Regions from separate parts of the Faecalibacterium sp. IP-1-18 genome, predicted to be linked through region 1. Evidence: riboswitches for the same ligand, from Rfam matches in the RefSeq annotation. Region 1 holds a riboswitch; the other holds the start of a gene.

The links. A riboswitch is a leader RNA that binds a small molecule or an ion and turns the genes downstream of it on or off. The one in region 1 is predicted to bind FMN.
Region 2: linked by a shared signal. The riboswitch ahead of ribD (bifunctional diaminohydroxyphosphoribosylaminopyrimidine deaminase/5-amino-6-(5-phosphoribosylamino)uracil reductase RibD) and the one ahead of MTP43_RS06180 (ECF transporter S component) in region 1 are both predicted to bind FMN.

The regions. Positions count from the first base shown of each region.
Region 1 covers NZ_CP094472.1:1,297,189-1,313,112, reverse strand. Annotated here, with positions in the region: gene MTP43_RS06230 (uracil-DNA glycosylase) at 1-61, shown strand, start outside; gene MTP43_RS06225 (hypothetical protein) at 121-1,206, shown strand; gene MTP43_RS06220 (ATP-dependent DNA helicase) at 1,234-3,720, shown strand; gene MTP43_RS06215 (cob(I)yrinic acid a,c-diamide adenosyltransferase) at 3,994-4,509, opposite strand; gene glyA (serine hydroxymethyltransferase) at 4,601-5,854, opposite strand; gene MTP43_RS06205 (5-formyltetrahydrofolate cyclo-ligase) at 6,085-6,657, shown strand; gene MTP43_RS06200 (cyclodeaminase/cyclohydrolase family protein) at 6,648-7,283, shown strand; gene MTP43_RS06195 (bifunctional 5,10-methylenetetrahydrofolate dehydrogenase/5,10-methenyltetrahydrofolate cyclohydrolase) at 7,306-8,166, shown strand; gene MTP43_RS06190 (phospho-N-acetylmuramoyl-pentapeptide-transferase) at 8,251-9,204, opposite strand; gene MTP43_RS06185 (MATE family efflux transporter) at 9,370-10,788, shown strand; gene MTP43_RS06180 (ECF transporter S component) at 10,855-11,454, opposite strand; FMN riboswitch at 11,596-11,715, opposite strand; gene MTP43_RS06175 (mechanosensitive ion channel family protein) at 11,878-12,963, shown strand; gene MTP43_RS06170 (MFS transporter) at 12,987-14,147, shown strand; gene pbp4b (penicillin binding protein PBP4B) at 14,243-15,924, opposite strand, start outside.
Region 2 covers NZ_CP094472.1:864,517-880,440, forward strand. Annotated here, with positions in the region: gene MTP43_RS04100 (DUF2249 domain-containing protein) at 1-543, shown strand, start outside; gene MTP43_RS04105 (FprA family A-type flavoprotein) at 563-1,744, shown strand; gene MTP43_RS04110 (23S rRNA methyltransferase) at 1,971-2,201, shown strand; gene MTP43_RS04115 (low molecular weight protein-tyrosine-phosphatase) at 2,263-2,715, opposite strand; gene MTP43_RS04120 (winged helix-turn-helix domain-containing protein) at 2,712-3,128, opposite strand; gene ribH (6,7-dimethyl-8-ribityllumazine synthase) at 3,149-3,625, opposite strand; gene MTP43_RS04130 (bifunctional 3,4-dihydroxy-2-butanone-4-phosphate synthase/GTP cyclohydrolase II) at 3,647-4,843, opposite strand; gene MTP43_RS04135 (riboflavin synthase) at 4,856-5,497, opposite strand; gene ribD (bifunctional diaminohydroxyphosphoribosylaminopyrimidine deaminase/5-amino-6-(5-phosphoribosylamino)uracil reductase RibD) at 5,461-6,585, opposite strand; FMN riboswitch at 6,737-6,851, opposite strand; gene MTP43_RS14490 (rhodanese-like domain-containing protein) at 7,225-7,983, opposite strand; gene MTP43_RS04155 (hypothetical protein) at 8,204-8,365, shown strand; gene MTP43_RS04160 (ferritin) at 8,355-8,864, shown strand; gene MTP43_RS04165 (FMN-binding protein) at 9,042-10,379, opposite strand; gene MTP43_RS04170 (hypothetical protein) at 10,848-11,360, opposite strand; gene MTP43_RS04175 (helix-turn-helix domain-containing protein) at 11,472-11,804, opposite strand; gene MTP43_RS04180 (DUF3873 family protein) at 12,037-12,231, shown strand; gene MTP43_RS04185 (relaxase/mobilization nuclease domain-containing protein) at 12,286-13,668, opposite strand; gene MTP43_RS04190 (hypothetical protein) at 13,722-13,979, opposite strand; gene MTP43_RS04195 (hypothetical protein) at 13,988-14,266, opposite strand; gene MTP43_RS04200 (plasmid mobilization protein) at 14,375-14,707, opposite strand; gene MTP43_RS04205 (DEAD/DEAH box helicase family protein) at 14,704-15,924, opposite strand, start outside.

The DNA.
Region 1 (15,924 bases):
GGACTTTACCGTGCTGCGGGACACCATTGCCGCCGTGTGCGAGCATACCTATAATAGGTAAGGTCAGGAACCAACCGCGCCGCTTTTGCATACTGTAAAGCAAAAGCGAGGTGTTTTTGTATGGAAAGTTCCGTGCATCCTTCTGTGGATTTCTTTTTGGGCGCTACAACGCCCGCCGGGTTCAAGGGTTACTTTGCGCCGCTGCGCCGGGAGCCCGGGATGCAGCTGGTGCTGCTCAAAAGCGGGCCGGGCTGCGGCAAGTCTACTTTGATGAAGCGTCTGGCGCGCGCCGCACAGGAGAAAGGCGAGCCCATCCAGCGCATCCACTGCGCCAGCGACCCCGACAGTCTGGACGGGGTGGTGTTCCTGCGGCAGAAACGCGCCATCATCGACGCCACCGCGCCCCATGTGGTGGAGCCGGAAGCCCCCGGCGCAGACGAGCGTGTGCTGAGTTTGTACCACACCATCGATGCCGATGCCCTGCACTCCCACAAGGACGAGGTGACCGCCCTGTTTGCCCGAAACCAGCTGCTGCGCAGCCGGGCGGCGCGGTATGTGGCCTCGGCGGGCAGCCTGCTGCTGGACAGCCGCCGCGCCGAAGCGTGCAGTGCAAACTTTGAGAAGGTGCGCCGCTACGTCAAGCGGCTGTGCACCCGCCTGTTGCCCCGCACCGAGGAGATGGGCTCTGAAGAGCTGCGGCTGCTCTCTGCCATCACGCCCAAGGGCGAGGTGTTCTATCAGGGCACGGTGCAGGCGCTGGCCGACCGGTGTATCCTTTTCCGGGACGACTACGGGGCAGTGTCCCGTCTGCTGCTGGAGCTCATCCGTGCCGAGACGCTGGCGCGGGGCTACCACATCATCACCTGCCCCTGCGCCATGCACCCGGAGGACAAGATCGACCACATTATCATCCCCTCCCTGCGGCTGGCATTTTTGACCGACAACCGCTGGCATCCGGTGCGGCTATCTGCCGCGCAGACCGTGCGGTGCAGCCGTTTTGTGGACAGGGAGAACCTTTCCGCCTGCCGGGCACGGCTGCGTTTCAACGAGCGCGCCGCCGCCGAATTGCTGGAACAGGCCTGTGCCCTGATGGCGCAGGCAAAAAGCTGCCACGATGAACTGGAGACCTACTACCGCACTGCCGTGGACTTTGCACAGGTGGATGCCGCAGCCGCTCAGTGCATGGAACTGTTCGGGGTAGGATAACGTAAAAACCAACGGAGGTGAAACGCCTTGGCAAGCATCCATCTGCCCATCCGGCAGCTGGTGGAATTTTTGCTGCGCACCGGCAGTATCGACAGCCGCTTTACCGGCTTTGACCGCGCCAACGAGGGTGCACGCATCCACCGCAGGCTGCAAAAAGCCGCCGGGGAGGGTTATCAGGCTGAGGTGTTCCTCAGCACGGAGCGGGAAGCCTGCGGCATCGCCTTTACGCTGGAAGGCCGGGCAGACGGCATTTTCACCGATGAAATCGGCACTGTGACCATCGACGAGATCAAGACCACCACCGTCCCCTATGAGGAGATCACCGAGGAACTGAACCCCTGCCACTGGGCGCAGGGCATGGTGTATGCCGCCATTTACAGCAGCCAGCAGGGGCTGGAAACGCTGGCGGTGCGGCTGACCTATTACCAAGTTGATACCGACCAAATTCAGCGCTTTACCCGGCAGTTCACCCGGCAGCAGCTGGAGCAGTTTTTGCAGCAGCTTTTAACGCAGTATGCCCCGTGGGCGCAGCGGCAGCTGGACTGGGACACCCGGCGCAGCCAGAGCCTTGCGGCGCTGCAATTCCCCTTTGCGGAGTACCGCCCCGGGCAGCGGGCGCTGGCGGGCGAGGTGTACCGCGCCTGCCGCGCCGGAAAAAGCGCCGACCGCAAGGGCGGTACCCGCGTTTTTTGTCAGGCACCTACCGGCATCGGCAAGACCATGAGCGCGCTCTTCCCTGCCCTGAAAGCCATGGGCGAGGGCTGCGGCGCAAAGCTGTTTTACCTGACCGCCCGCAACACCACCCAAGCCGCCGCCGAGGACGCGGTAGCGCGGCTGCGTGCCGCACAGCCCGGTCTTGCCCTGCGCAGCGTGACCCTGACCGCCAAGGAAAAGGCATGTCTGCACCCGGACGCCGAAGGGCACCCCGCCTGTCTGCCGGAGGTGTGCCCCTTTGCCAACGGCTATTACGACCGCCGCAAGGACGCTCTGGCCGCTTTGCTGGACGGCAGCGGCAGTTTCAGCCGCGCCGCGCTGGCAGACACCGCCCGGCAGTTCTCGGTGTGCCCCTTTGAGTTGGGGCTGGACTTGAGCGAGTGGTGCGATGTGGTCATCGGGGACTACAACTATCTGTTTGACCCTGTGGTGCACCTCAAGCGCTTTTTTGATGCCGCCGGGGACTGGCTGTTCCTCATTGACGAAGCGCACAACCTGCCGGACAGAGCCCGCGCCATGTACTCGGCGCAGTTTGCCAAAAGCAGCCTGACCGAAGCAAAGCGGGCGCTGGGCAAGGGCAAAAGCAGCCTGAAAACCGCGCTAACCAAGGCGGATAAGGTCTTTCTGGCTGCGCGCAGAGCCTGCGCACAGGCTGCGCCCCGCACAGGTGCAGAGCCCGCCGGGGAGACCGAGCCTACGCAGGTGAGCCTTTTGCCCGCCGAAGCTGCCCCGGATTTTGCCCTGCCGCAGCCGCTGTATGCCCGGGATGGCACCGTGTTTTTGCAGCAGCTGCCCGCCGCCTTGTCCGCCGCTCTGCGGGCGGTGCATACTCCCTTGCAGGACTGGCTGGAACAGAACCCTGACGACCCCGCCCACGCGCAGCTGCTGGAACTCTACTTTGCCTTGCAGGACATCGCCCGCGCGGCTGACCGGTACGACAGCCATTTTGTCACCCAGCTCACCGCCCGGGGCAGTGAGCTGGAGCTGCATCTGCTCTGCTTAGACCCCGCGCCCTTTGTGGATGCCAGTCTGGCAGCAGGGCGCAGCGCGGCGCTGTTCAGTGCCACATTGACCCCGCCCGCTTTCTACCGCAACGTACTGGGCTGCGCCAATGCCCGGGCGGTGGCGCTTCCAAGCCCTTTCCCGCCGGAAAATCTGGGGCTGTTCTGCCTGCCGGGCATCTCCACCCGCTACCGCCAGCGGGAAGCCAGTGTGCCCGCCGTAGCCGATGCGCTGGCGGCGCTGGCAAAGGGCAAAACCGGCAACTATCTGGCGTTTTTCCCCAGCTACGCCTATTTGCAGCAGGTGCACGAAGCCTTTGCCGCCCGCTGGCCGGACATTTCCACCCTTGTGCAGCAGCGCAGTTTGGACGATGCCGGGCGCGCGGAGTTTCTGGCGCAGTTCGTGCCCCGCCCTGCCCAGACGCTGCTGGGCTTTGCCGTGATGGGTGGCATCTTCGGCGAGGGGGTAGACCTTGTGGGCGACCGGCTCATCGGGTGCGCCATCGTAGGGGTGGGTCTGCCGCAGGTGAACCCCCGGCAGGAGATGCTGCGCCGCTATTACGAGGAGCAGTCCGGCTGCGGTTTCGACTACGCCTACCGCTACCCGGGCATGAACAAGGTGCTGCAAGCCGCCGGGCGGGTGGTGCGCACCCCGCAGGACAAGGGCGTGGTGCTGCTTTTGGACGACCGCTTTGCGCAGCCCGACACCGCCCGCCTGTTCCCGCCGCACTGGCGGCACATCCAATATCTGCCCGGCACCGCCGCGCTGAAAACGGTGCTGGCAGGGTTCTGGGGTTAGCATCCTCGCCCTCTCAGTCAAAGCCTGTCGGCTTTGCCAGCTCTCCCAAAGGGAGAGCCTTTGGCAGTCCACGCAGACTTCATCTTTTTGCCAAGGCCTCTCCCTTTGGGAGAGGTGGCAGTGAGCGGAGCGAACTGACGGAGAGGGCGAGCCCGCTAACCGAAGGGCATACCTACTAAAGAAAAAGCATCTGCAACCAAATCACCAGCTTTCTGAAGCTCAGAAGCGACCGTTGCAGATGCTTTTTTGTCTGATACTTTAAGGATTATGCCCTTAATACTCCACGCCCTTCCGTGCGGCGATGCCCTTCTGGTAGGGGTGGCGGCGGCAACACATCTCTGTGAGGTAATCCGCCGCTTCCAGCATCCATGCGGGGGCTGCGTGGGCGGTCAGGACGCACTCCTGCCCGGCGGGGCGGTGCAGCACCGCCTGCTGCAACAGGGTTTTATCCACCATGTCCAGCTCCCACGCGCTGCCGGCTTCGTCCAGCACCAGCATATCACAGGGCTGCGCCAGCGCCGCCGCAAGATTTTTGTTCTGTAAAGCGCGGGTAGCGGCCTTTTCGGCTTCGTTCATCTGAAAGACGAATTTCTGCCCGGCCTTGCCCCGGTAAACGGTGGCGCCCAGCTGCTCCAGCAGCGGGATCTCGCCGCTCTGCCCGCCCTTTAAAAACTGCACGATGACCACACGTTTTCCGCTGCCCAGTGCCCGCAGGGCAAGCCCCATGGCGGCTGTGGTCTTGCCCTTGCCGTCGCCGTAATACAGATGCAAAAGGCCTAAGCTTTCCATCGTCTTTCTCCTTTTTTTGTAACAAAAGGCATCCGCAGCCCTGTATGCTTAGCAGAACGGCTGCGGATGCCTTGTTATTTACACGTTGCTTTTACTGGTACAGCGGGAACTCCCGGGTCAGGCGCAGGACGCGCTCGCTGATCTCGTCCTTCTTTTCCTCATAGTGCCAGATGCAGTCTGCAATGCAGTCCGCGATCACCTGCATCTCGGCTGCACCCATGCCACGGGTGGTGACAGCCGGGGTGCCCAGACGCACGCCGGAAGTCACAAAGGGGCTGCGGGTCTCGCCGGGGACGGTGTTCTTGTTGGCGGTAATGTGCACGCTGTCCAGACGCTGCTCCAAGTCCTTGCCGGTGCACTCCTCGTCCCGCAGGTCAATGAGCATCAGGTGGTTGTCGGTGCCGCCGGATACCAGCTTGACGCCGCGCTGCTGCAAAGCCGCAGCCAGTGCCTGTGCATTTTCTACGATCTTGCGGGCATATTCCTTGAACTCCGGCTTCAGTGCCTCGCCAAAGCAGACGGCCTTGGCTGCAATCACGTGCTCCAGCGGGCCGCCCTGCGTGCCGGGGAACACTGCCGAGTTGATGCGCTTGGCAATGATGGGGTTGTTGGTCAAAATCAGGCCGCCGCGGGGCCCGCGCAGGGTCTTGTGGGTGGTGGTGGTCACCACGTCGGCATAGGGCACGGGGCTCTGGTGCTGACCGCCCGCCACCAGACCGGCAATGTGCGCCATATCCACCATCAGATATGCACCGTAGCCGTGGGCGATCTCGGCCAGCTTTTCAAAGTCGATGGCGCGGGGGTAGGCAGAAGCGCCCGCCACCAGCATCTTGGGGCGCACCTTGCGCACCTGCTTTTCCAGCTCGGCGTAGTCGATCACTCCGTCTGCGCCGACGCCGTAGGAGATGAAGTGGTAGTTTTTACCGGACATATTCACCGGAGAACCATGGGTCAGGTGACCGCCCTGCGAAAGGTCCATACCCATAACAGTATCGCCCAACTCCAGCAGGGCAAAATACACGGCAAGGTTGGCCTGTGCGCCGGAATGGGGCTGGACGTTGGCGTACTTTGCCCCGAACAGCTGGCAGGCGCGCTGGATGGCAATATTCTCCACCTCGTCCACATAGACGCAGCCGCCGTAGTAGCGCTTGCCGGGCAGACCCTCGGCGTACTTGTTGGTCAGCACGCTGCCCATGGCTGCCATCACGGCGGGCGAAACGATGTTCTCGCTGGCGATCAGCTCAATGTTCTCGCGCTGACGGGTCAGTTCCCGCTCCATGGCTGCACCCAGTTCCGGGTCGGCTGCGTTGACCATGCCGATGGTGTCCATCATATCCTTGTACATTTTACTTGCCCCTCTCCACAAAATGTTGCAGGTTCTCTCAGCGCAGCGCCCGCGCGGCGCTTGCTGCTGTAAGATAATCATAGCAGAAAGCGGCGGCGGCTTCAATCCTCTTTTCGCCAAAAGGCTTGCTTTTTTTGTCTGAAGTGTTTATTATGTTTGTATAAAAATGCGCTGTCGATTTTGTATATTTTTCAAGTTTCTTCCCCCACAGGTGAAGCGAGGTGTTTTGTATGACCATTGCCGAGGAAAAACAGGCGCAGCGTACCGCCGGCCGTGCCGCCCGCAAAGCGCTGGATGCACCGCAGCGTGCTGCCGCCAATGCAGTCCTTTGCCGCCGGGTGCTGGAACTGGACGCCTACCGCACTGCCCATACCCTTTTGCTCTACGCAGCCTTTGGGGGCGAAGCCGACCTTGCCGCCGTGGCTGCCGAGGCCGCACGGCAGGGCAAGACGGTGGCCTACCCGGTGTGCGGCGAGGGCTTTTCCCTTACCGCAGCCGTGCCGGGCGCGGACGGCTGGGCGATGGGACAGTACGGTATCCGCACGCCTGTGCTGGAACGCTCTGCCCTTTTGCAGCCGGAGCAGCTGGATCTGGTGCTGGTGCCCTGCACCGCCTTTGACGCAGGCTGCTACCGGGTAGGCATGGGCAAGGGCTACTACGACCGCTACCTGCCCTACTGCACCCGGGCGGTGAAGATCGGCATTGCATTGGAGGTTCAGCGCGTCCCCCGCGCCGCCGTGGACGCCCACGACCAGCGGCTGGACGCCTTTGTAACAGAGAGGGGTATCTACACATGGAAATGAACGATTTAAGCTGCGCGCAGTTTCTGGCACAGCTTGCCAGCAAAGCGCCCACGCCGGGCGGCGGCGGCACGGCCGCGCTGGTGGGCGCTGCCGGTGTGGCACTGGGCAACATGGTGGGCTGCCTGACCACCGGCAAAAAAAAGTATGCCGTCGTGGAAGCGGACATTCAGGCACTGAACGCCCGGGCTGAAGCCCTTCGGCTGGAGCTGGAAGCGCTGGTGCAGGCCGATGCTGACGCCTTTACGCCGCTGGCTGCGGCCTACGGCCTGCCCAAGGACACCCCGGAGCAGGCCGCGCACAAGGCTTCTGTGCTGGAAGCCGCACTGGACGGTGCAAGCGCCGTGCCGCTGCAAATTATGGAAAAGTGCGCCGAGGGCATCGCGCTGGCGGGGCAGTACGCCGCCAAAGGCAGCGTGCTGGCAGTATCGGACGCAGGCTGCGCCGCCGTGCTGTGCAAGGCCGCCTTGCAGGCCGCAAGCCTGAATGTGTTTATTAACACCAAGCTGATGGCAGACCGCAGCCGCGCAGCCGCGCTGGACGCCCGGGCAGACGCATTGCTGGCAGAGTTTGTGCCCCGGGCAGACGAAACCTTCACCGCCGTCAGCGGGAAACTCCGCAATAAATAATATCACAAATGAGGGAAAGTATATGGCAACGATTTTAAAGGGCGCGCCGGTGGTGGCCGCCATGAACGAGCGCAACGCTTTGCTCTGCGAGCAGTTGAAAGCCAAGGGCATCACCCCCACGCTGGCCGTGGTGCGGGTGGGTGAGCGGGAGGATGACCTCTCCTACGAGCGGGGCGTAATGACCCGCTGCGGCAAGGTGGGCGTCGCCGTCCGGCAGTTCGTGCTGCCTGCCGATGCCACGCAGGAGCAGCTGCTCCGGGTACTGGACGAGGTGAACACAGACGACAGCATCCACGGCTGTCTTTTGTTCCGTCCCCTGCCCAAGCAGTTCGATGACCGCACCGTCCGCGCCGCCCTGCGCCCGGAAAAGGACATCGACGGCATTACGGACGGTTCGCTGGCCGGGGTGTTCACCAACACCGATCTGGGCTATGCTCCCTGCACCGCGCAGGCCTGCATGGAAATTTTGAAGTATTACAACGTCCCCCTTTCCGGCAAGCGTGCCGTGGTGGTGGGGCGCAGCCTTGTGGTGGGCAAGCCCGCTGCCATGATGCTGGACCGGGAAAACGCCACCGTCACCCTGTGCAACTCCCGCACCCGGAATCTGCCGGAAGTGTGCCGGCAGGCCGACATCGTGGTGGTGGCCATGGGCAAAATGGCGGCTGTGGGCGCGGACTGCCTGCGGGCAGGCCAGACGGTCGTGGACGTAGGCATCCATGTAAACGAGGAGGGCAAGCTGTGCGGTGACGTGCAGTTTGACGCCGCAGAGCCGGTGGTGGACGCCATCACCCCTGTGCCCGGCGGCGTAGGCACCGTGACCACCTCGGTGCTGGTAGGCCATGTGGTGCAGGCGGCGTGCAAAAAAGCCGGAGTAGAATGCTGAGAAGATCATTTTAAGACAGAGCAAGCCCGGAAAGTCCGCAGACTTTCCGGGCTTGCATTTTTACGGGCGGAATTGTAACGGGTATCAGCCCCGCACAAGGAGCAGCAGCAGGGCCGAGGCCACACACTGCAGGATCAGCCAGCGGGCTACCACCTGCTCATCACTCCAGCCCTTGCGCTTGCGCACATGGTCGTGGAGAGGGGTCAGGGTGTTTTTCAAGATCCAGATGTGCAGAAAACGCTTCAGGCTGATCTTCAGAATGCCCAAACTGCCATCTGCGATGAACACGATAGCCGCCAGCAGGAAGGCGAAGGGGTGGCCGCACTTGAGCGACAGCATGGCGATGAAAAAGCCCATGGCGCGGCTGCCGGCATCGCCCATCAGCAGGCTGGAGGGCTTGGCATTCAACCACAGGTAGGCCAGCAGCGCACCGATGAACACCACACCAGCCGTAGCATACGCACCCAGTTCGGTCTTATAAGCCAGCAGGTAGGTGCCAATGGTAACCACTGCCAGACTGGCGGAAAGGCCGTCCACACCATCGGTGCAGTTGACCACGTTGATGCTTGCCCAGATCAGGATGACGATGAGCAGCAGGTACACTGCATACGGCAGGGTGAAGCTCCACTGCAAAAAGTGTACGCCGCAGCCATTGAAGTTCAGGTAGGTGACGCCCGCCAGCACCGCGATGACAAAATCGATGATGCCTTTTTTGTACTCATTCCAGGCGGTTTCGGCGGCATCGTCCAGATAACCGGAGAGCATGGAGGCGATCAGCAGCACATTGTACACCACATACTCTGTGTTGAAGGGCAAAAACGCCAGCGACACCAGTGCGATGCACAGCACAAAGATCAATCCGGAGCCTCGCGCCTTGCCCTTGGAAAGCTCGCCGTTCACCGCAAAGGCGCGGCCGTGATCGTGGGGCAGTTTATCGCGGAAAATGGAATCTGTCAGGGCGGTCAGGGCAAATGCCAGCAAAAATGCCATGGCATCCACGCCCCGCTGCCCGATGACAGAGGTCAGCATTTGGATCATAAGATAACATTCCTCTTTCTTTCTGTATAGTACGTTGTGAGTGTATCACGCCCTAGACCAAAAATCAATCCCGGCGGCAAAATTCACTTTGGATTGACTTTTCTCCCGCAGCTCTCTATAATAATGTATTAGTCTGTAATTTTCACCCACAACGCAGGAGGTTCCATGTCCATTACACTTGAGCAGCTCTCTGCCCGGATGCGGCAGGGCGAGCAGGTGCCGCTGCGCCACACCGCACAGGTGGCGCTGACGCTGAGTATCCCTTCCATTTTGCAGCAGATCGTGGTTACCGCCATGGAGTACATCGACGCCGCCATGGTGGGGCATATCGGTGCCGCCGCAACAGCCTCCATTGGCATCGTCAGCTCCAGTACATGGTTGCTGCACGGGATGCTGGCCGGGCTGTGCATGGCGTTTTCCATTCAGGTGGCACAGTATCTGGGCGCAGACCGCCAGCAGGATGCCCGGGGCGTTCTGCGGCAGTCCATGCTGTTCAATCTGGCGGTGGGTCTTGCGGCAGCGGCCTTTGGCGTGGGCATCAGCCGGTTTCTGCCCGGGTGGCTGGGCGCAGATGCGGCACTGCGGGCAAATGCTTCGGCGTATTTTGCCATCTGGTCGGCTTCCCTGCCTTTTATCATGGCTATGGGCACCTACGCCGCCATGCTGCGCTCTACGGGTGATGCGCTTACCCCGGGTCTCATCAGCATCTTTACCTGCGTACTGGACATCATCTTCAACTTTTTCCTCATCAACCCCACCCGGGAGATGACGGTATTCGGCCAGAACCTCACGGTCTGGGGTCTGGGATGGGGCGTGCCGGGCGCAGCGCTGGGCACAGCGCTTGCCAACGCTGTGGGCGGTACGCTGGCGTTGGGCGTTCTGCTGCTGAGGGATGGTCCGCTGTGCATCCGCAAGCCCGGCTCGTGGCACATTACCCGCGCCTGCCTGCATAACGTGTGGAAGGTGGGCGCACCGCTGGCGGCAGAGCGCGCCGCTCTGTCCTCGGCACAGGTGCTGCTGGTGCGCATCGTGTCCGGGCTGGGCACTACCGCCATTGCCGCCAACAGTCTGGGGGTCAGCGCCGAGAGCCTGTGCTACATGGCGGGCTACGGCATTCAGGACGCCGCTCTTGCGCTGGTGGGGCAGGCCGTGGGCGCGAACCGCCGGGACATGGCAAAGCGCTTTGCATGGCTGTGCACCGCCATGGGCATGGGCATCATGGCACTGACCGGCGTGGGGCTGTATGTGTTTGCCCCGCAGCTGATGGGCATTTTTACCGCCGACGCCGCCGTCATTGCACTGGGCGCGCGGGTGCTGCGTATCGAAGCCTTTGCCGAGCCGATGTTCGGGGCAAGCATCGTAGCCAGCGGCTCCATGCAGGGCGCAGGCGACAGCACCGGCTGCTTTATCCTGAACCTTGTTAGTATGTGGGGCGTGCGGCTGACCTTGGCAGTTCTGCTGGCTCCCTGCTTTGGGCTGGTGGGCGTATGGGTGGCCATGTGCGCCGAGCTTTGCACCCGCGGTGCGCTGTTTTTGCTGCGCATGGCGCGTGGCAAATGGCTGGATAAAGGCGCGTTGGCGTAAAGTTTCTTATAAATTCAAAGAGCCGGAAAGTCCGCAGACTTTCCGGCTCTCTGTTATCTCAGCAGCTTACTTGCGGCCGTGCAGGATGGGAGACAGGGGCTTATAGATCAGCAGGCACAGTACGGCGTCCAGCAGACCCTTGACCAGCGTGAAGGGCATGTTAAAGATCACAAGGCACTTGATCAGGCTGTCGGCAGAGGGCAGAATGGCCTGATACATTCCCAGAATGGCTTCCAGCGGCATGTGGTAGAACTGTACATAGGCCGGGTAGGTGATGAAGTAGTTGGAGGGCACGCTGAACACGGCCATGACGGCTGCACCGGCAATGGCACCCAGAATGGCGGTCTTGCGGCTCTTGTGGCGCTTGTAGACAAAGCCCGCCACAGCGGAGAACACCGCGCCCAGCATAAAGTTGCACAGCTCACCCACGCAGGCGGTGGAGGTGCCCTTGATGATGATGTGCAGCAGGTTCTTCATAAAGCTGATGACCACGCCGTACACCGGACCCAGTGCAAAAGCACCCAGCAGGGCGGGCAGGTCGGAGAAGTCCATCTTGACAAAGGACGGGATGAGCATCGGCAGCGGGAACTCGATGAACATCAGGATAAAGGCGACCGCGCTGAGCATGGCGGCAACGGTCAGATTGTGGGTGGTATTCTTTTTCATGGTAGTTGTCCTCCCCGGGGTGTACTCCCCGTTCAAATTTGTTCGGAAAGCCCTTTTCGCGCTGGATCGAACCGGAAAGACAAACCAAAAAGCGCCCTGCTGCAACCAAAAACTGCAACAGGGCGCACAGACGCAATTTGCCTGCCGTTTCTTGCATCCGGACTATACCGTTGGTCCCGGAGTTGCACCGGGTCAGCACCCTTGCGGGTGGTCGCGGACTTTACCGCCAGTGGGGAATTGCACCCCGCCCTGAAACGAACTTTCTGACCAAGAGTATAGCGCGGTACTGCGGCGCTGTCAAGCCCCCTTTCCAAAAAGTTTGCACATTTTTTGTCAAAGTGCGTTTTCACCTTTCTTTCCTTGCCCCGGGCAGCAGAGTATGCTATCATAATATGCGTTGTGAAAAAACACAGGAGGTTTTCCATGATTTTCTCGATCCGTAACCTTGGCTTCGAGCTTGGCTCGCTGCTGCTGGAAGGCTGGGCAGCCTTTGCCGCCCGCGTGGTGTGCGCGGCGCTGCTGCTGGCGCTTGGCTGGCTGGCGCGGCAGCTTTTGTCCCGCAGGGTGTTCCCTGCCCTGCTGCGCCGCAACTGGCGGCTGGCCGGTACGCCCATTCTGCTGCGCAGCTTTGCCGTACCGCTGCAGCGGCTCACCCTTGCAGCGTTCATCTATGCCGCAGCGGCCAGCCTGCCGTGGGCAATTGCCGGCGTAAATAAATTTCTGCTCACAGTCTTTGAGCTGGCCGCCACCTTTTTTGTGTGTCAGGGGCTGTACGCCGCCGCCGATCTCACCGACCTTTTGCTGGCGAGCTGCGGCGAGGAGGTGCGCACTAACCGCACCCTAACCACCCTGCTGAACAAGGTGTACAAAGTTCTCATCGTGGTTCTGGGCGTTATGACCATGGCACAGGAGAGCGGCCTGCCGGTGGGCAGCATCGTAGCCAGTGCGGGTCTTGTCGGTCTGACCATCTCTCTGGCTGCGCAGGACAGCGCCAAAAACCTGTTCAGCGGGCTGGTCATCCTGCTGGACCGCCCCTTTTCCATCGGCGACTGGATCACCGTGGGCGACGTTTCCGGCGAGGTGGTGGACATCAACTTCCGCTCCACCAAAGTCCGCGCGTTGGATAACTCGGTGTACATCCTGACCAACAGCACAGTCAGCTCTGCCACCATCAACAACGGTACTTTGCGCAACAAGCGGCTGTACCGCTTCACCCTCGGGGTCACCTACGATACCTCCCGTCCTCAGCTGGAACAGCTGATGACCGACCTGACTGCCATGCTCAAGGCCAGCCCCTACACCTACGAGGACTCGGTGCTGGTTAAGCTGAACGGCTTCGGCGCTTCCAGCATCGACCTGCTGGTGTCCGCCTACCTGCGCACCGCCGACATGACCCGCTTTTTGCAGATGCAGAACGACTTAAATCTCGATCTGATGGACGTGATGCAGAAAAACGGCGTGGACTTCGCCTTCCCCTCCACCACCGTGTATCTGGAAAAGAACAACTGAACTTTTTTGGAGGGCTCCTTCCTATGACACAGCTTTTGCTGCCAATTATTTACCTGGCCTTTATCAGCCTTGGCCTGCCGGATTCTCTGCTGGGGTCTGCATGGCCCACCATGTACCCCCAGCTGGGCGTCCCCTTCTCCTACGCGGGTATCCTGTCCATGATCATCTCGCTGGGCACCATCGTTTCCAGCCTGAACAGCGACCGGCTCACCCGGGCGCTGGGCACGGGCAGGGTGACCGCCCTCAGCGTGGGCATGACCGCTGCGGCGCTGTTCGGTTTTTCGGTCTCCGGCCGGTTCTGGATGCTCTGTCTGTGGGCTGTCCCCTACGGCTTGGGCGCGGGCAGCGTGGATGCCGCCCTGAACAACTACGTTGCCCTGCATTACGAAAGCCGCCACATGAGCTGGCTGCACTGTATGTGGGGCGTGGGCACCACCATCGGCCCCGTGGTGATGGGCACAGCACTTTCCGGCGGACTGGGCTGGAACAGCGGCTACCGGTACATCGCCCTGTTCCAGATCGCGCTTACTGCCGTGCTTTTTTGCAGCCTGCCCCTGTGGCACAAACGCCCCGATGCCGCCCCGGACGGCACCGTGCCCAAGGCGCTGACCCTGCCGCAGGTGTTCGCGCTGCCGGGCGCAAAGGAAGTGATGCTCTGCTTTTTCTGCTACTGCGCGCTGGAGACCACCGCCGGGCTCTGGGCAAGCAGCTACCTGACCCTTGTGCGGCAGGTGCCCGCCCAGACGGCTGCCAGCTTTGCCAGTCTGTTCTATATCGGCATCACGGTGGGGCGGGGCGTCTGCGGCTTTTTGACCTTAAAGCTGAGCGACGATCAGATGATTCGTCTGGGGTTTGCGGTGCTGGGCGTGGGCATTGCTGCCCTGCTGCTGCCCGGGGCGCAGGTCTTTGCGCTGGCCGGGCTTGTGCTGGTAGGGCTGGGATGTGCGCCCATCTACCCCAGCGTCATTCACTCCACCCCGGCGCACTTCGGCGTACAGAATTCTCAGGCCGTCATCGGCATCCAGATGAGCAGCGCCTATGTGGGCAATCTTGCCATGCCGCCGCTGTTCGGCGTGCTTGCCAACAACATCACCCCGGCGCTGTTCCCCTTCTATCTGCTGGTATTTCTGGTGCTGATGGCGCTGATGCACCGGCAGCTGGTGCGCAAAACGGCGCACACCTGAAAGGGTCCAACCCGCTAAAATTAAAGGGACTGCCGTACCTCATTTGGTGCGGCAGTCCCTTTGCTATTTATTCAGTTATTTGTAAAGAACTGCACTCAGAACTTATTGAGCATCTTTTTCAGCTTTGCCAGTTCCTCTGCATCGCGGGTGTCATCCAGCAGGGTGAGGGCATCGTTGAAATAGTTGCGGTCCAGATAAGAGTGGGTAGCATTGGCGTGGGCAGCCATAGCCTCCAGCACGGCATAACCGGAGCGCACCAGCGGGTGGGTGGCAGGCACGCTGCCGCCCTCGGCCACCAGCGCAAACTTGCTTTCAGCCATATCCTCCAGCAGGGCGCTGTAAGCGTTGTTGGGGTCGGTGCCGTGGTTCTGCAGGCCCTGATACAGCAGCTGTGCCACAAAACCCAGCGTAGAAGCCGTATACCAGTTACCATTGAAATTATTGGGGTTCGCGGCCTTATCGGTGACCGGGGAGTTGATCTTGTTGGTCAGGTACACCACCACCAGGTTCTCCACGGGGTCGATCATGGTCAACGTACCGGTCCAGCCCTGATGGCCAATGGTATTGGAGGGTGCCTGCGTACCGAAATACCAGCAGCGCTGGTTGTCGCCCTCACGCCACCAGCCCAGACCCCAGTTGGCAGCGTCCTCCTTCTTGGGTGCGGTAAAGGCGTCCATCACGTTGCGGGAGAAGTAGCGGTTCTCGCCGTAGCCGCCGGTGAGCATGACAGAGGCCAGTTTTGCCAACTCGGTAGCGTTGGAGAACAGGCCTGCATGGCCGGAAATACCGCCCATCGCGTAGTAGCACTTCTCGTCGTGCACCTGGCCCTGAATGGTGGCGGTGCGCACGCCGGTAAAGGAGATGGCACCATCACGGGTGTTGCCGTTCAGCTCGGTAGCGGCGCAATCGTTGGCGGCAAAGCCGTTCAGCAAGGGGTTGTAGGTGGTGTGGGTCAGACCCATGGGGTCCCAGAAGGTCTCCTTCAGGAAGGCGTCCAGTCCCTTGCCGGTGATTGCTTCAATGGCGAAGGCCAGCAGCATATAGTCCACGTCGGAGTAAACGGTCTTGGTGCCGGGTTTATACATCAGCGGAGTCTTGAAGATGGACTTAAGGGTAGCAGCGCGGGTTGCAGCGCTGCCGTCCCAGCCGGAGAAGAGCACGTTGGTGGCACCGGGAACGGTCTTTTGAGCGCACTGGTCAAAGGAATCGTTGTGGTACTGGGGGTCTGCAGGGAAGCCTGCCTGATGGCGCAGGATATCGCGCAGGGTCAGTTCTGCTTTCCACTGCTTGTTGACCTTCAGGCCCGGGTTCTCGTAGCCGTTGTAGGTAATGTCGATGGTGTCCTCCACAAAGGCGCTGCCCAGCAGGTCTACCAGACGGCTGTCCAAATTGGCCTTGCCCTGCGTGACGAGGTACTGTAATGCGTAGTTTGCAGTGTACATCTTGGTGTTGGAGGCCAGATCGTACAGGGTATCGTTGGTCACAGCCGGGCTGTCGGTCTTGGGGGTGCCGTCCGGATTATAGGAGTTCACCTTGCCCCATGCGTTCTGGTACACCAGTTTGCCGTTTTTCACAATGGCCATCTGTGCGCTGGGGAAGCCGTTGTTCACGTCGGCCTGAACGATCTGCTCCAACAGCTCCAGTGCATCGCGGTCGATGCCCACGTCCTGCAGGCTGCCCTCCTGCACGGTGGGGTAGCCCACCCGCACAGTCACCTGTTTGCCGCGGGGACGGATGCCGCCCACTTGAATGGTGTTGCGGCCGTTGATGGTCTGGC
Region 2 (15,924 bases), 430 kb from region 1:
CATCCACTGTACGCTGTCATGGAGGGCTTGGGCTACGAGCACCACACCGAGCGGCGGAGTGAGGCGGAGTTCCATGTCTGGTTCTGCCGTGTGGAGAAGAAGGAAGGCGACAGCTCCGCTCCCTTCAAGCCGCTGGCTCTTTTGAACTATCCCATGATCGATGAAAAGCTGGGGCAGATCGCCGTGGATTTTTGGGAGACCACATGGCAGAGCGAGAAGCGCGTACTGCCCTACGAAACGCGGCTGCTGCTGTCCCTGACCAACGCTGTCGGTGCGGGCCGGATGAGGCAGGCGGCGCGGGAGCTGGTAAAGGCATATATCCACGGTGTGGAGAGCGCCGCGTTGGACGACGTGTTCGAACTGCTGGCATGGAATCAGGGCATCGGCTTTTTCAGCAGCGAGATCGGCCCCTCGGCGCTGTTTCAGGCGTACAAGCTCATTAAAAACGGTGAGAAGCAGGGCAAGTCCCGGGAGGATATCTGCAGCGCGCTGCGCGAGAAATTCGGGGAGAAGAACCCAGAGATGCAGGTCTTGAACAGATGATAAGGAGTTGTTTTGTATTATGACCATTCAAACGGTAACAGATGCCATCCGCTATGTAGGGGTGGATGATAACACATTGGCACTCTTTGAAAACCAGTACCCCGTCCAGCCTATGGGAGTGAGCTACAACTCCTATGTCATTCTGGACGAGAAAATCGCCGTGATGGACAGCGTGGACGCACGGGCGGCGGAGGAATGGCTTTCCAATGTAGCGCAGGTGTTGGAGGGGCGCAACCCCGACTATCTTGTGGTCACACATATGGAGCCGGATCATTCCGGCAGCCTCATGCAGCTGGCACAAAAGTACCCGGAGATGAAGATCGTGGGAAACGCGAAAACATTTACCCTGCTCAAGCAGTTCTTCGGCACAGGTGCATTGTCGGAAGACCGTATGCTGGAGGTTGGTGAAAGAGATACGCTTTCCTTGGGTTTGCACCGGCTGCGCTTTCTGCTGGCGCCGATGGTACACTGGCCGGAGGTGATGGCAGCGTATGAAGAGGAGGAAAAGATCCTGTTCTCGGCGGATGCCTTCGGCCGCTTCGGTTCACTGGAACGGACTGCCCGTGCCCCCTGGGCGCCGCAGGCCCGGCGGTATTATTACAACATCGTCGGAAAGTATGGCGCACAGGTGCAGGCGCTGCTGAAAAAAATCTCCGCGCTGGAGATCAAAACGATCTGCCCGCTCCATGGCCCCATGCTCACAGAAGACTTGGGGAAGTATCTGCGGCTCTATGATCTCTGGTCACAATGGAAACCGGAAGAACCGGAGGGCATCCTGATCGTCCACGCGTCCATCCATGGAAATACCGCATACGCATCGGAGGCCCTCAAGAGCAAGCTGGAGGGAAAAGGTGCGCAAGTCACCATGTGCGATCTGACGGCAACAGACCTTTCCTATGCCGTGACCAGCGCATTCTACTGTGGGAAACTGGTGTTGGCCTGCGCCACCTATGACGGAGGACTGTTTCCGCCCATGAAGGAGTTTTTGGATCATTTACAGACAAAGGGATTCCGAAACCGCCGGATCGGCCTTATTGAAAACGGCTCTTGGGCCCCTGCTGCCGCTCGGCTGATGCGCACCAAATTGGAGGAGATGAAGGATATCTACCTTTACGAAACGGTAGTGTCTCTGCGTGGTGCATTGAACCAAACCAGCGAAGCGCAGATGGACGCTCTGGTGGCGGAGCTCTGCGCGGAGTAGGCGGCGAGTCTGGCTTCGTCCGGCCGCCCGATGCCTCAAAAGCAAAACATCGTCGCTGATTTATTTAGACAACAATATGGCGTTGAGTGATGCCGAAGCTTTGAAAATGGATCGAAGCGCAGCCGTAGAGAATATCTGCGGCTGCGCTTTTTGCATTTTGACCATGGTGCAAACGGATGGCTTTGACCGTTACCCTCGGTTTCTAAAGAGACACGAAGTGTGCTACATGGAAGCGTATCATAGATCTGCTCCATATGAAGAGATCCGGGAGTACGTCAAGGAGCACACCGGTCTGAACGTGAGCAACCTCTATATTGCACAGGTCAAGCGCAAGTGCGGCATCAAGGAGCGGCAGAACTACAACAAGCCTAAGGCTGAGAACCCCAAGCAGCTTAAGTGCCCGCCGGAGAAGGAAAAAGCCATCCGGGAGGCACTGAAGTATTTTAAGATGATTTGAAATAAAAAAATAGACGGATGTCTGTCAACTGGCAGACATCGTCCATTTTTATGATAATCTGTTATGATCGCAGTTCCTCAAGCAATGCCGTGCATCCTTCCAGTATATCCTGCCATGTGGCTTCAAAATCTCCTGTGAACCATGGGTCTGCCACTTCACGGGGATGATCCGTATGCGCCATCAGCAGCGAGACTTTATGCTGTGGGTCTCCGCCGACAAGCCGCAGGATGTCGCACAGATTACTTTCGTCCATGCCAATCAGATGATCATACCGTGCATAATCCAGCCGGGTCATCTGCCGGGCGGTCTTGCCGTTGCAGTCGATGCCATGTTCTGCCAGCTTCTGCCGTGCAGGAGGATAGACCGGATTTCCGATTTCCCATGCACTGGTGGCGGCTGATGCGATTTCAAATTGCTCGGATAGTCCTGCCTTGGACGTAAGGTCTTTCATCACATACTCCGCCATCGGGCTTCGGCAGATATTTCCGAGACAAATAAATAAGATCCTGGTCATGCCGGGTCGTTCTCCTTTTGGCTTACAAAAGCATAGCCGCCGTGGGTAGTGCGGATAAAGTTTCCGCAGTCGGCCAGTTTCTTTCGCAGATTGGAAACGGTATTTGCCACGACCTTTAAGGTGTCGTCACAGTTTTGTCCCCACACAGCACGGAAAAGCTCTTCTTTTGAGAAGATTTGTCCTTCGTGGGAGGCAAGCATCAGCAGCAAATCGAACTCCAGTCGTGTAAGGGAGACTTTTCTGCCGTTGCACGACACTTCGTGGGTCATTCCGTCCAGTGTAAGCCCCGGAAGAACCAACTTCTCCCATGAATCAATGGATATTTGCTCTGCCTCGATGTGCTCTCGTTCCAGAAGCATCCGGATCTTCTGCTCCAATTCCGGGTCAGGCTGTCGGGTCTTTATAACGATCATGGCAAACTCCTGCGTGTATTTTACTCTGCGGCGGTATCCATTTCCCGGAGCAGGTTTACCATCTCGATGGCACTGACTGCACAGTCATAGCCTTTATTACCTGCTTTGGTGCCTGCCCGCTCGATGGCCTGTTCGATGTTTTCGGTGGTCAGAACACCAAAGAGGACGGGAACCCCGCTTTCCAGCGAGACCGTGGCAATGCCTTTGGAAACCTCATTGCACACATAGTCGTAATGGCTGGTAGAACCGCGAATCACGGCACCAAGGCAGATCACAGCATCATACTTTCCGCTTTTTGCCATTTTAGAGGCAACCAGTGGGATCTCAAAAGCACCCGGAACCCATGCAACATGAATATCAGCGTCCTGCACATCGTGCCGGAGCAGACCATCCATTGCTCCGCTCAGAAGTTTGGACGTGATAAATTCGTTGAAGCGGGCAGCTACGATACCGACCTTGATATTCTGAGAAACCAGCTTGCCTTCAAATGTTTTCATTTTTAAATACCTCTTTCGTTGTTAATATTCCAGAAGATGTCCCATTCGTGCCTGCTTCGTTTTCAGGTAAAACAGGTCATACGGGGTCGCAGTCATCTGAATGGGTACGCGCTCGGAGATCTCCAGCCCAAACTCGGAGAGCTGATATACTTTGTCCGGGTTATTGGTAAGCAGGCGCAGGCTTTTTACGCCAAGTTCCCGGAGGATCTGCGCGCCGAGATAATACTCCCGTTCATCTCCATGGAACCCCAGAGCGAGATTGGCTTCCAGCGTATCCATGCCCTGCTCCTGAAGTTCATAGGCACGCAGCTTGTTGATCAGACCGATGCCCCGGCCTTCCTGCCGCATATAGAGCAGGATACCCCGGCCTTCTTTTTCGATCTGCGTCATGGCAGCGGCCAGCTGCTGGCCGCAGTCACAACGCAAAGAGCCAAATGTATCTCCTGTCAGGCATTCCGAGTGGACGCGGCACAGAATATCCTTTCCATCGCCAATGTCACCTTTTACCAGTGCAATGTGATGCTCTCCGTTCAGGCGGCTCACAAAACCATAAGCTCTGAAGGTGCCATATTTGGTGGGCAGATTCACCGCCGTCACCTGATCGACCAGTTTATCGTGACACTTGCGGTACTCCTGTAAATCACGGATGGTGATGAATTTGATCTGGAAACGCTCTGCCAACTTTGCCAGTTCAGCGGTGCGCATCATCGTGCCATCCTCCCGCATGATCTCGCAGCACAGGCCGCATTCTTTCAGCCCTGCCAGACGGCACAGGTCAACGGTTGCTTCCGTGTGACCGTTGCGCTCCAGTACACCGTTCTTTTTTGCCAGAAGGGGGAACATATGGCCCGGTCTGCGGAAATCTTCTGCTTTTGCGTGATCGTCCACACAAGCCATCGCCGTAATGGAACGCTCTGCGGCAGAAATGCCCGTAGAAGTAGAAACGTGGTCGATGGACACCGTAAATGCCGTTTCATGGTTGTCGGTGTTATGCTGCACCATCTGCGGAAATTGCAGCTTCTGGACGAAAGCCTCGGACATCGGCATACAGATCAGACCTTTGCCGTGGGTCGCCATAAAGTTGACGTTTTCGGTGGTGGCAAATTCGGCAGCACAGATGAAGTCCCCCTCGTTTTCACGGTCGGGGTCATCCGTTACCAGAATGATTTTTCCTTGCTTCAGGTCTTGCAAAGCTTCGGGAATGGTATTGAAGTTCATCGTAAACTCTCCTTAAAAGCCGCAGCGCAGCAGCATTTCTTTTGTGAGCGTGTTTTGCTTTGGTGTTTCTGATGGAAGCAGCCTCTCGATATATTTTCCAACAACATCGGTTTCCAGATTGACAAAATCCCCTTTGTGCCGTTGGTTCAGGTTCGTCTGACGGACGGTGTGCGGTATCGTGGACACGGAAAAGCCCGTAGGTTCCACCGCAGCCACGGTCAGGCTGATACCGTCTATTGTGATAGAGCCTTTTTCAACGACATAGCGAAGGATCGCAGAATCTGCATGAATGGTGTACCAGATAGCCGTATCGTCTTTTCGGATATTAGCAATGCGTCCGACGCCATCCACATGGCCTGCTACGATGTGTCCGCCAAAACGTCCGTTGGCCGGCATGGCACGTTCCAGATTGACAGCACTTCCAACGGTGAGCTGTGCAAGTGCAGAGCGGTTCAAGGTCTCGTGCATGACATCCGCAGCAAAGCTATCCGGGAAGAGCTGCCTGACGGTCAGACAGATGCCGTTGACGGCGATGCTGTCGCCGATCCTGGTTCCTTCCAGAACCGTTTTTGCACGAACAGTCAGTACGGCGGAATGCTGTCCCCGATTGATGGATTTTATTGTTCCGACTTCTTCCACGATTCCGGTAAACACGGGTACTCCACCTCACTTTCGATCAGGAAATCTTTGCCAAGCTGTTCCAATCGGCTGTTCTTCAGGCGGAATGCAGCATCCGGAAGCGGGACACCTGCACCCTCAATGGGTGCTTTGGCATCCCTTCCTCCGAACAGCTTCAGGGCAATGTAAGCCTGTACCTGCTGCACGATGCCGCTTTCCAGTGCAGACCAGTTCAAGGTTCCGCCGCCTTCCAGCAGAATGCTGTCGATCTGCTCCTGCCCCAGCTGTTCCATCAGTTGCAGAAGATTCACATGACCGCAATGCGCTTCCAGACAAAGGACCCGGCACCCGGCCTGTTGATATGCCGCCTGCTTCTCCGGGTCGCCGCAGCAGGTCGCAAGAATGGTCGGGACCTGTTTGGCGGTCATGACCACCTGTGATTGCAGCGGTGTCCGCAAATGTGTATCACAGATGATCCGGACGGGATCACGGCCACCCTCTATCCGGCAGGTCAGCAGCGGGTCATCTGCCAGGATGGTTCCGACTCCCACCATAATGCCGCGGAATCGGTGTCGCTGCCGTTGAACATGATTCCGGGCAATTTCCCCGGTGATCCATTTGGAAGCGCCTGTGTATGTGGCGATTTTTCCGTCCATCGTCATGGCGTATTTCATGGAAACGAAGGGGCGTTTTGTGGTGATATAGTGAAAGAACACCTTGTTCAGCGCATCGCATTCCTCTTGCAGAACATTTTCGGTCACATCTATGCCGTGTGCGCGCAGGATTGCAATTCCTTTTCCAGCCACCAGCGGATTCGGGTCAGCAGAACCCACGACCACCCGGTGAATGCCCGCGTCCAGAATCGCATCCACGCAGGGCGGCTGCTTTCCGTAATGGCAGCACGGCTCCAATGTCACATACAGGGTCGCTCCCTGTGGATCTTCGGTGCAGGATGCCAGCGCATTGCGCTCCGCATGAGCCTGACCGTATCTCTGGTGCCAGCCCTGTCCGATGATCCTGCCCTCTTTTACGACCACGGCACCCACCATCGGGTTGGGAGACGTCCATCCGCAACCCTTTTTTGCAAGCTGCAAAGCCAGACGCATATACTCTTTGTCGTTCATCGTGTCGCCTCCAAAAGAAAAAGCCCTGAACAAAAACGTTCAGGGCAAGCCGAAAAGACACAAGGGACCCTTGTGCAAAAAAGAAAGCTCCAGAATGCAAACGCATCCCAGAGCAGCCTCCACAAGCGCAGAACCGTGCGGGCTCTGCGCTTGGTATCTTCTTTCATCCAGACTGTACTGTCGGCTTCGGAGTTTCACCGAATCATGCCTTACGGCTCGTGGGCTGTACCACCGGTAGGGAATCGCACCCTGCCCTGAAGATTTCTGATTCAATTACAGCGGCATTATAGCACGGCTCCTTTCGGATTGCAAGGGCATTCTGCAAACCGGGACGAAACCGGGATGAAGCGAATCGCTACAACAATAAAATCACATCGTCCGTAGGACAATGTGAACGGAGAATCCAAAGGGGCGCGGGTCGCCAGTGGCGACCTCAAAATGCGTTGCATTTTGAAGCGCTTGACCGAGCCGACAGGCGAGAGCAGCGCCCTTTGGCACACGACTTTGCTTGCAAAGTCTATTCCGAACAAGACGGTACGAATGGGAGGTGCTGGAAATGGCAGCAGAAAAGACCAAGGTCTACACATGAAGGTAGATACCACTGCCATTGAGCAGGAGATCGCCGCCTATGAGAAGCAGCTACGGCAGCACTACTCCACAAAATCCCGGCTTATGGAGGAGATCGACAGCCTTGACCCGGACGACCGCCTTTATAAGATGTACGATAAAATCGAAGAGGTGGAAAATGGACTGATGGATGCCCGGGCAAAGAAGCAGGCCATTGAAGCCGACAAAATCACAGGCGACAACATCTATAAGATCCTGATTTGCTTTGACAAGTTTTATGCCACCATGACCGAGGCGGAACGCCGCAGACTGGTGGAAATTTTGATCGACGAGGTGCAGATCTGCCCGGAACGCCAGCCTAATGGACAGTGGCTGAAGTCCGTCTGGTTCAAGCTGCCCATCATCGACCATGACCTTGAATTGAGTTTGGACAATCAGGATCGTGTCGAAGTCGCAGACGCTCTGATACCCCAGCGCCAGCAGCTTTTGTGCAGCATCCTTGCTGCGGCGGCCGCTGCGGCAGTAGATCAGCAGCGTCGCCTCCTTATCGGGCAGCGTCTCGGGCATTTCGCTCCCGATGCTCTCGTTGGGCACAAGGACGGCGTTTTCAATATGCCCGCCATCGTATTCCTCCCGGGTGCGGACATCCACCACCACGATCTCCTGCGAGATCATCATCTCATAGGCTTCCTCGGCGCTGATCTTATGATACGCCGCCTTGCCGGGAGCGTCCTCCTCTGTCGGCACCGGCTTGTCCTTGGTTCCCCCGCAGCTCACCAGAAGCAGTGCAAGCACGGCGGCAAGTGCCGCGAAAAGCAATATCTGACGCATAATCAACCTCCAATGCAACTGTGTTTACTGCTGATACAGTTTATATTGAAATATAACAGATACAGTTAAAACTGTTAAGGTACTTCGAGGCAGCTTTTGGAGCACAAGCCCTTTGTGGTTGTTGACAGAGAAAAAAATATAGGTATAATAAAAGCAAAATAATAAGACTCATTCTTGCATTTAGAGGGTTGGCGGTATTCCAAAATACGCAGAGGAGATATTGGCCGCCGTAACGGAGCTGCAGCAGCATCCCAAGGCGGAGCAGGTGTTCCTGGAGATGAAAAGGGAGCATCCCAGCGTCGCTCTGGGTACGGTATATCTGTCCCCCTGCCGGGAGCAGGAAAAAGACAATCTTATGGAGGAGAAGTATTATGAATGCTAACGTATCTAAGCTGCTCAACGAGCAGATCAATAAGGAGTTCTACTCCGCCTATCTGTATCTGGACTTTGCCAACTACTACGCCGCCGTCGGACTGGACGGCTTTGAGAACTGGTACCGGGTACAGGCGCAGGAGGAACGGGATCACGCCATGCTGTTTTATCAGTATTTGCAGAATAACGGCGAGGGCGTCACCTTTGAGGCTATCGCAAAGCCGGAGTGGGAGCGAGTCGATCACATGACCCCGCTGAAAAAGGCACTGGAGCACGAGAAGCTGGTCACCGCCAGCATCGATGCCATCTACGCCGCCGCACACGAGGTCAGGGACTTCCGCACCATGCAGACGCTGGACTGGTTCATCAAGGAACAGGGCGAGGAGGAGAAGAACGCCGCCGACCTCATTACCAAGATGGAGCTGTTCGGCGGTGACAGCAAGGGGCTGTATATGCTAAACAGCGAGCTGAAGGCACGGGTCTACACCGCGCCCTCGCTGGTGCTGTAAGCCCCGCGCGTCTGCGGGCTTTCGCATCAGGCAAAAGGCAGACTGCATACAGGTGGCCTGCCTTTTCTTCCACCAGACGGTTAGATTTTGCTAACTGCGTATAATAAATAAGCAGCGCCCGCCGGGAGATCTCCCGGCGGGCGCTGCTGTGTTCAGAGGAACGTTATTTTTCTTGTCTTACTTTGCGGCATCCACCAGCACACCAACGTAGCCGGCAGTATCCACCAGCGTGGCACCGGAAACGGCGTCCACAGCCTTTTCATCTTTGCTCAGAGCCTCGGCGTCGGCAATGCTCATGCCGTTCACGTGGTTCTGGATGGCGTCGTAGTTGGCATCCAACGAAACGGTGGAACCAGCCTTTTCGGCCATCATCTTGCTGTAGTAATCGGCGTTGACCCGCTTGGACATCAGCACCTTGCCCTCGGCGTAGCCTGCGCCGAAGTCAGAATCGGAGTTGGGCACACCGACGACCCCGGCGTCCGAACCGGCAAACTGGAACTCGTCAATGTAGCTCAGCACGATGGTGTCCCCGGCAGTGGCGACAGCGCCGGAGGTGAAGCACTTGGTGCCGTGTGCGGCCCCATAGACCACATTCAGCTTCAGGTCCTCGGAGCTGCCGTTGAACTCCACGGCCTGCGTGGTCTGGGCGTTTTTGGCGGCATCCACGATGGCAGAGAGATAACCGGCGGTATCCACCAGCGTTGCGCCGGAGACGGCGTCCACAGCCTCGGCACCCTTGGCGGCTACATCCTCCAGCTCGGAGATGGTCTTGCCGACGGCAAAGTTCTGGATGGCGTCGAAGTTTGCATCCAGAGCGACCGTGGAGCCGCCCTTTTCAGCCATCATCTTGCTGTAATAATCGGCGTTGGTCCGCTTGGACATCAGCACCTTGCCCTCGGCGTAGCCTGCGGCAAAGTCGGAGTCGGAGTTGGGCACGGCGGTCACGCCTGCATCGGTGCTGGTGAACTGAAAATCGTCGAGGTAGGCGGCGAGGATGACGTCATCCTTCACCACAGCCACCGCTTCGGTGAAGCACTTGGTGCCGTGGGCGGCAGCATAAGCCTGACCGATCTGGATGCCGCCTTCCACCGGGACGATGGCGGCGGGCTCAGCGGGGGCTGCGGCAGCAGAGTCGGCGGGGGCTTCTTCGGCCAGCTCCACACCCAGTGCGGCGGCAACGGCCTTCCGGACGGCCTTGGTGGTCACCGTGGCACCGGCAACGCCGTCGATGGCGGGGCCGTTGGCGGCCACGACCTGCTTGGACAGCTCTTCCAGTGCAGCGCCGCCGATGCTCTCGGTCTCCTGTGCGCCTTCCAGCTTGCAGTCGGTAACGGTGCCGTTGGCATCCACGGTCAGAGTGGCGGTGACAGCACCGCCAAAGCCTTCGGCAGAGCCGGTCTTAGTTACACCAGCGGCGGTGGAGCTGCTGCCGCCGCCGCAGGCGGCCAGAGAGACGCCAACAACGAGGCTCATGGCCACGGCAGCGATCAGTTTGCGGATGATCTCCTGTTTCATGGGTCTTTCCTCCAGAGAAAAATCGGTTTATGTTCGGTCCACAGAAAAGGTCATATCTTTTCAAGAATGTTTACAAAAGATAACATATTTTGCGAGGTGCTGTCAAGAGATTTTAGCACATACTTCGTGAAGAATGATAAATTGGTGTCAATTTGTGACGCTGACGGTATACGAAGCGAACGGACGGTCTACGCTGTTAGTAATTCCTGAATGGAAACCAAGCAAGCAGTTTTGCCACTTTCGGCCCCAGTTAGTACTTCAATATTACTATGTTTTGGAAATCGGCACAACCATATAACCGTCTTTGATAAAACTAGTTTTGTTTCATCGATGACATTGTACCGGCAAGCAGTGCAGACGTATATACATCTGCTTATTTTGCGTTGCAAAACGCTTGTTGGGGAATGCCCCAAGCCCCTTTGATCTGCATTTTCCAATGCAGGCTGCGCATCCCTACGGGACGCTTTTTTACCCGGTGATATGCTCCGGGTCGTTGAGGACTTGCATGAGGTGAGAAGCAGCTTCTGCAAGAAAATCGTACTTCATCTGTTCGGGAACAGACGTATCCAGAAGCGAAACACCCCACGCTTGCATACGGTCCGCAAGTTCTTTCTGTGCCTGCAATGCCGCTACCTTACGCACATCCGGGGTGGTTTCTGTATCCAGAACGTAGGCTGTGGAGTATTTTCCGTTGCGATCTTCCGTCAACTGCACCATGGAATAGTGCTCATTCCAAAAGCGGCAGAAGCGAACCCTGCCGCCGATATTCTCCATGTCATGGCACAGTTCTTCTTCGCTACTCCATTGTGGAGTCTCGGACAAAATGCAATTCAGTTCCGAAAGAGCCAGCCGCTCTTCAGCCGATAGCTCTCCATGCAGGCATTCACGTTTTAGATTATTCTGCCAATACGGGCTCAACTTTCCATTCCGGGCATCTTCCATTGCTTCTTCGATATTGGGTAGGATTGTCATGTCATTCACCTCAAATACTTGCCATTGGCGTTAGATACACGCTTCTAGTGTTGATTATAAACTATTTGAGGGCAAAAAGAAAGAGCGTCAGCACGTTTGCTGCGCTCCCTGACATAGGTGTTATTTTGTAATATAGGGAATGTTGTCGGTGTATGCATTCAGAATGTCAATGGCAGCTTTCTTCTGCCCCGGTGTGAGCTGGCTCAGCTTTCTGCTCAGTTCGTCATCTGCCACATGGGATGCGGATGGAACGGAATCCCGGATTAGCACATCAGCAGATACGTCCAACACCTCTACGATTCGGATAAAGGTTTCCAGTTTGGGGATTTTTACTCCGCGCTCTAAATCTCCAACATAATTTGCTGACAAATCGACCCGTTCTGCAAACTGTTCAATCGTCCAGCCTTTTTCCTTGCGCTGCTCTCGTATTCGTTGACCCAAAAGCGTATTCATAGCGACCTCACATTCTAATTGTGTTTGTTGCACACCAATAGCATACCTGTCGCAATTTTTGTTATACACAATCCATTTGCGTTTATTCAACGCTATTCGGATAATTTCAAGGTGGAAAATTTTTGTGCGTATCTTTGGTCAAAAAAGCAATGGTCTTTGGGGACGGTACATGGTACAATAGCAAATGTTGTGCCCCTTGGCACATGAACGAAGGTAAAAGGAGCTGCTGAACGTGGATACGATCTATCTGCTGCCCGGTGAGGAACGCTGCGTTGATTTTCGAGATGCTAATGGAGTCCCGAAGGTACACTACACTTACTGTTCCATCCGTGGCAAACTTTTCAACTGCACCTGCTGCACAAAGGACGAAGCCCAGCGGCTGTGTGAAGATTGGCTTATAAAACAGGACCGCTGCTATATAAACTAAAAAAGCCGCCGAGGACATCTCCCCAAAATGGGAAGAGTCCTCGGCGGTATTCGTTTATCGGGTCTGCGCTTTTTCGATGGTGTCCTTTTCTCCCGCAAAAAATCGTTCCACGTTTTTCTGTGCCCGAACCAGTTCTTGCATCTCGTTCCGTGCCTTGCGGTAGTCCGGGTAAGCGGCTTTCTTCTTGGTCAGTAGCTCTGCAAACTCCGCATCCAACTCCTTGACCTTCGGCAGCTTCTGCAGCCCGGCTTCGTCAAAGGCAGCTTTCGCCGCCTTGTGCAGAGTGATTTCCTCCCGATGGGCTTCCAAAAACTTTTTACTGTACCCCGACTTGCGGTAGGCATCATGGACCGGGCGAGTCTTGGCATAGTTGATGATGTGGGTTTTCAGCACGGCAATCTCTGTCAGCCTTGCTTCTGCTGCCTTGATGGAATCGCCCATGGCATGATAGCGTTCCGTTGCCGCCGCTGTACGTTCTCGCAGTTCCTCGGCACTGCCAATTTTCTGCTCCTGTAAAAACAGCAGCGTCTTGGACATCTCCTTCAGGTTGAATTTGGTTGCCCACTTTTTGTAGCCAACACTTTTGCCCTCTGCCATTTTCTCCTGAATGTCCACCAGCAACTGGAAGGGCTGCTCTTTGGCCTGCTTTTTCTGGTACGGCTGGTGCTTCGCCTTTCCCTCCAGCACCGCCTTGATTTCGTCCTCGCCATAGCCGGTGCCCAGAGTTCGGAACCGAATAAAGCGTTTCTGTCCCTTGCCCTTCACCGCCGTGTACTTGCCACGCTTCACCTCGTAGCCCTGCTGCTCTAGCTTTTGCAGAAACGTTTCATAATCTCCCGGTTTTTCTGCAAGGATTGTGTCGATGATTCCGCATAGGCGGTCCCTGTTGCTTTCCTTGGGAGGATAGAGAACACGCTTCTGCCGTTCCCGATAGGGCTTCTTCTCAATGACGGACAACTGGTGTTCCAAGCAAATCAGGTCGCTCAACCGCTGCACTGCCAACGCCGAAAAGAAAAAATCCCGGAACTTTCTGGTGCCATCCAGTGCCGTGGAGTTAAAGATCACATGGTTGTGGATGTGCTGCCGGTCCGTATGGGTGGCAACAACAAACGCATACTTGCCCTTGGTAAAACGCATGGCAAGTTCGTAGCCCACCTTGTTAGCTTCCTCTGCAGTGATTTCCCCCGGACGAAAGGACTGCCGTATCTGATAAGCGATCACATCGCTTTTCTGCCTGCGTCCGTTTACGAGATCATACTGCCGCTTGGTAAGCATAAATTCTTCATCTGCTGTCAGGGCGCTGCAAGCATAGCTGCTGACAAACTGTCCCTGCTCGGTCTTGTCCGGGTTTTCAATATAGTCCGTGCGATTTTTCAGGCAGGCCGCAACGGTCATGCCCTTGTTTTTGTGCAACGCAATCAACCGTGTTGCTGCCAGCATCATCACCCCCTATTGCAAAGAAAAAATGCCGCCCGGAGGCGGCATTGAGATCATTTGGATATTTTTTCATAATCGGCAGCACCCGCCAGATACATTGCCTTGTATCTGGCGCATTCCAACTCATTGCAGATTTCATCTAAGGCGAGATATTGATTCCACGCTTCTTTGCTGATAACGCTCTGCAAGGCTTCCTCAGCTGCTCTTTTGGCTTTTTTCAGTCGCAGATACTCTTCATCCTCACCCAGCATCTCAGAAAAAATCGTGCTGTTGTGTTCAAAATAGCAATCCTCTATCCTCTGTTTGCTCATAGCATCCCTCACAGTTCTGCAAGCCACTCACTGAAACGCCCGATGCCCTCGGTGATGGCAGTTGCACCGAAAAAGAGGATGAAGCAGATGAACTCGGCCACCAGCAGGATAAAGAACTGATTCCAAGTCTGACGGTAAGCAGTGTAGATGCCGCAGCCGAAGATGTAGAGCATCAGCGGAGCAACTACATAGCTGGACAGGGTTAGCAGCCACCTTGCCATCAGAGCTAGAAACGCCACAAAGAGAGAAATCGGGAAAAGAACAATTTTCTTCAGCATAGACATCATATCAAGCACTTCCTTTCTGTTCGCCCTTATTATAAAGGTATCGACTACTACGTTGCAAGGATGTCAAGCATTATATGTACACCCGCAGTCCTCCAACTGCGGGAATTTTTATAGCTCTGCCAGCTTGGAAAGAATTTGCTTGCCAATGTCAATCAGTTCATCCAGACGCTGCCGCAGGTCCTCCATGTCGGCAGCGTAGACCCGACCATTTTCGTTAGCGGTTTTGGCATATTGGTTCAGGTTGTTGCTGCACATCTGCAAAAGATATGCCATGCGCCGCAGTTGCGGCAAGTCAAGGTTCAGGCAGTAGCCGTCCAGTGCCATTTTTCGGATATAGGCACTTAGGCTTCGGATGCCCATGCTGAGCATCTTTTCATAGATACGGTTCTTTTCTGTTTTGCTCAAGCGCAGGATGATGGTTTCATCCCGCTTTTCTTTCATCGGGCATCACCATCCTTATCATAATAGCTGCGGAACGGTTTGACAGGCTCCGACTGATTGGTCTTTTCCCCCAGTGCAGCCAGCACAGACGGACGAGTTGCAGGTGTTTCGGTTTCCTCGGTTTCTTCGGGAGCATCCTGCGAGGAACTGCGGTCACGGTCGATGTTCAGCAAGGCGTTCAATTCAGCAAGGCGGGCAGACTTTTCGGCCAGTTCTTCCTCCTGTGCAAAGGGCTTTGCCACTTCGACCTCTGCGGCCTGCTTCTGCTGTTCAAGGTATTGCAGAGCATTTTCGGCATCTGCAATACGGTCCGTAAAGTTGTCGATGGCATTGTCCAGACGAGTGATATTGCCGCGCGCATCATCGCCCAGCGATACCGGATAGCTCAACTCTGCCCGGAGAACGGCTTGATGCTCATTCTTGAAGCTGTCGAACCGGATGTTCAGTTCAAAGCCACGGTAGGTGCCCAGCAGCATCATATCGGCATTGGGCATCTCCTGCCGAGCCAGCAGCAGCCGTTCGCCCACAGCCTTTTTGTCATCGTACACCATGCCCTTGATGGTCATTCCGCAGAAGTTTTCTTTGTCCTGCGGGTGTGCTGCTGCAATCTGTGAATCCTGCTGCAAAGCAGCAATGCGGGTTTTCTGTTTCTGGATCTCCTCCGGGAAAGTTTTGAGCAGCTTATCCTCCAGACGATATTTCTGATTCTGGAAGTCTCCGCGCAGCACCTTCAATTTTGCTACCTGCACGTCCAAGTCCATCTTTTCCCGGATGCGAGGGTCGCCTGCACACAGAGCCTTGATTTCTGCGTAAGACAGAGCCTGTTCATCAATATCATCGCAGGAGCGCATGGGAGATTTGCTCGTCATAATCTGAGAAATGAACTTCTGCTTATTCTCTAAGGTCTGGTACAAGTAGGCGTCAAATGTCGATTCAGTGACGTAATTATAGACGTACACTTGTTTGTTTTGATTGCCTTGACGGATGATTCTGCCATTGCGCTGAGTCATATCCGACGGACGCCAGCCTACATCCAGATGATGCACCGCCACAAGCAGCGTCTGGACGTTGGTGCCAGCTCCCATCTTTGCAGTGCTGCCCAGCAACACACGCACCTGTCCGCTGCGTACCTTGGAGAAAAGTTCTGCTTTCTTGTTCTCCGTATCTGCGTTGTGGATGAACTCGATTTCCTGTTCGGGCACACCGGCGTTGAGCAG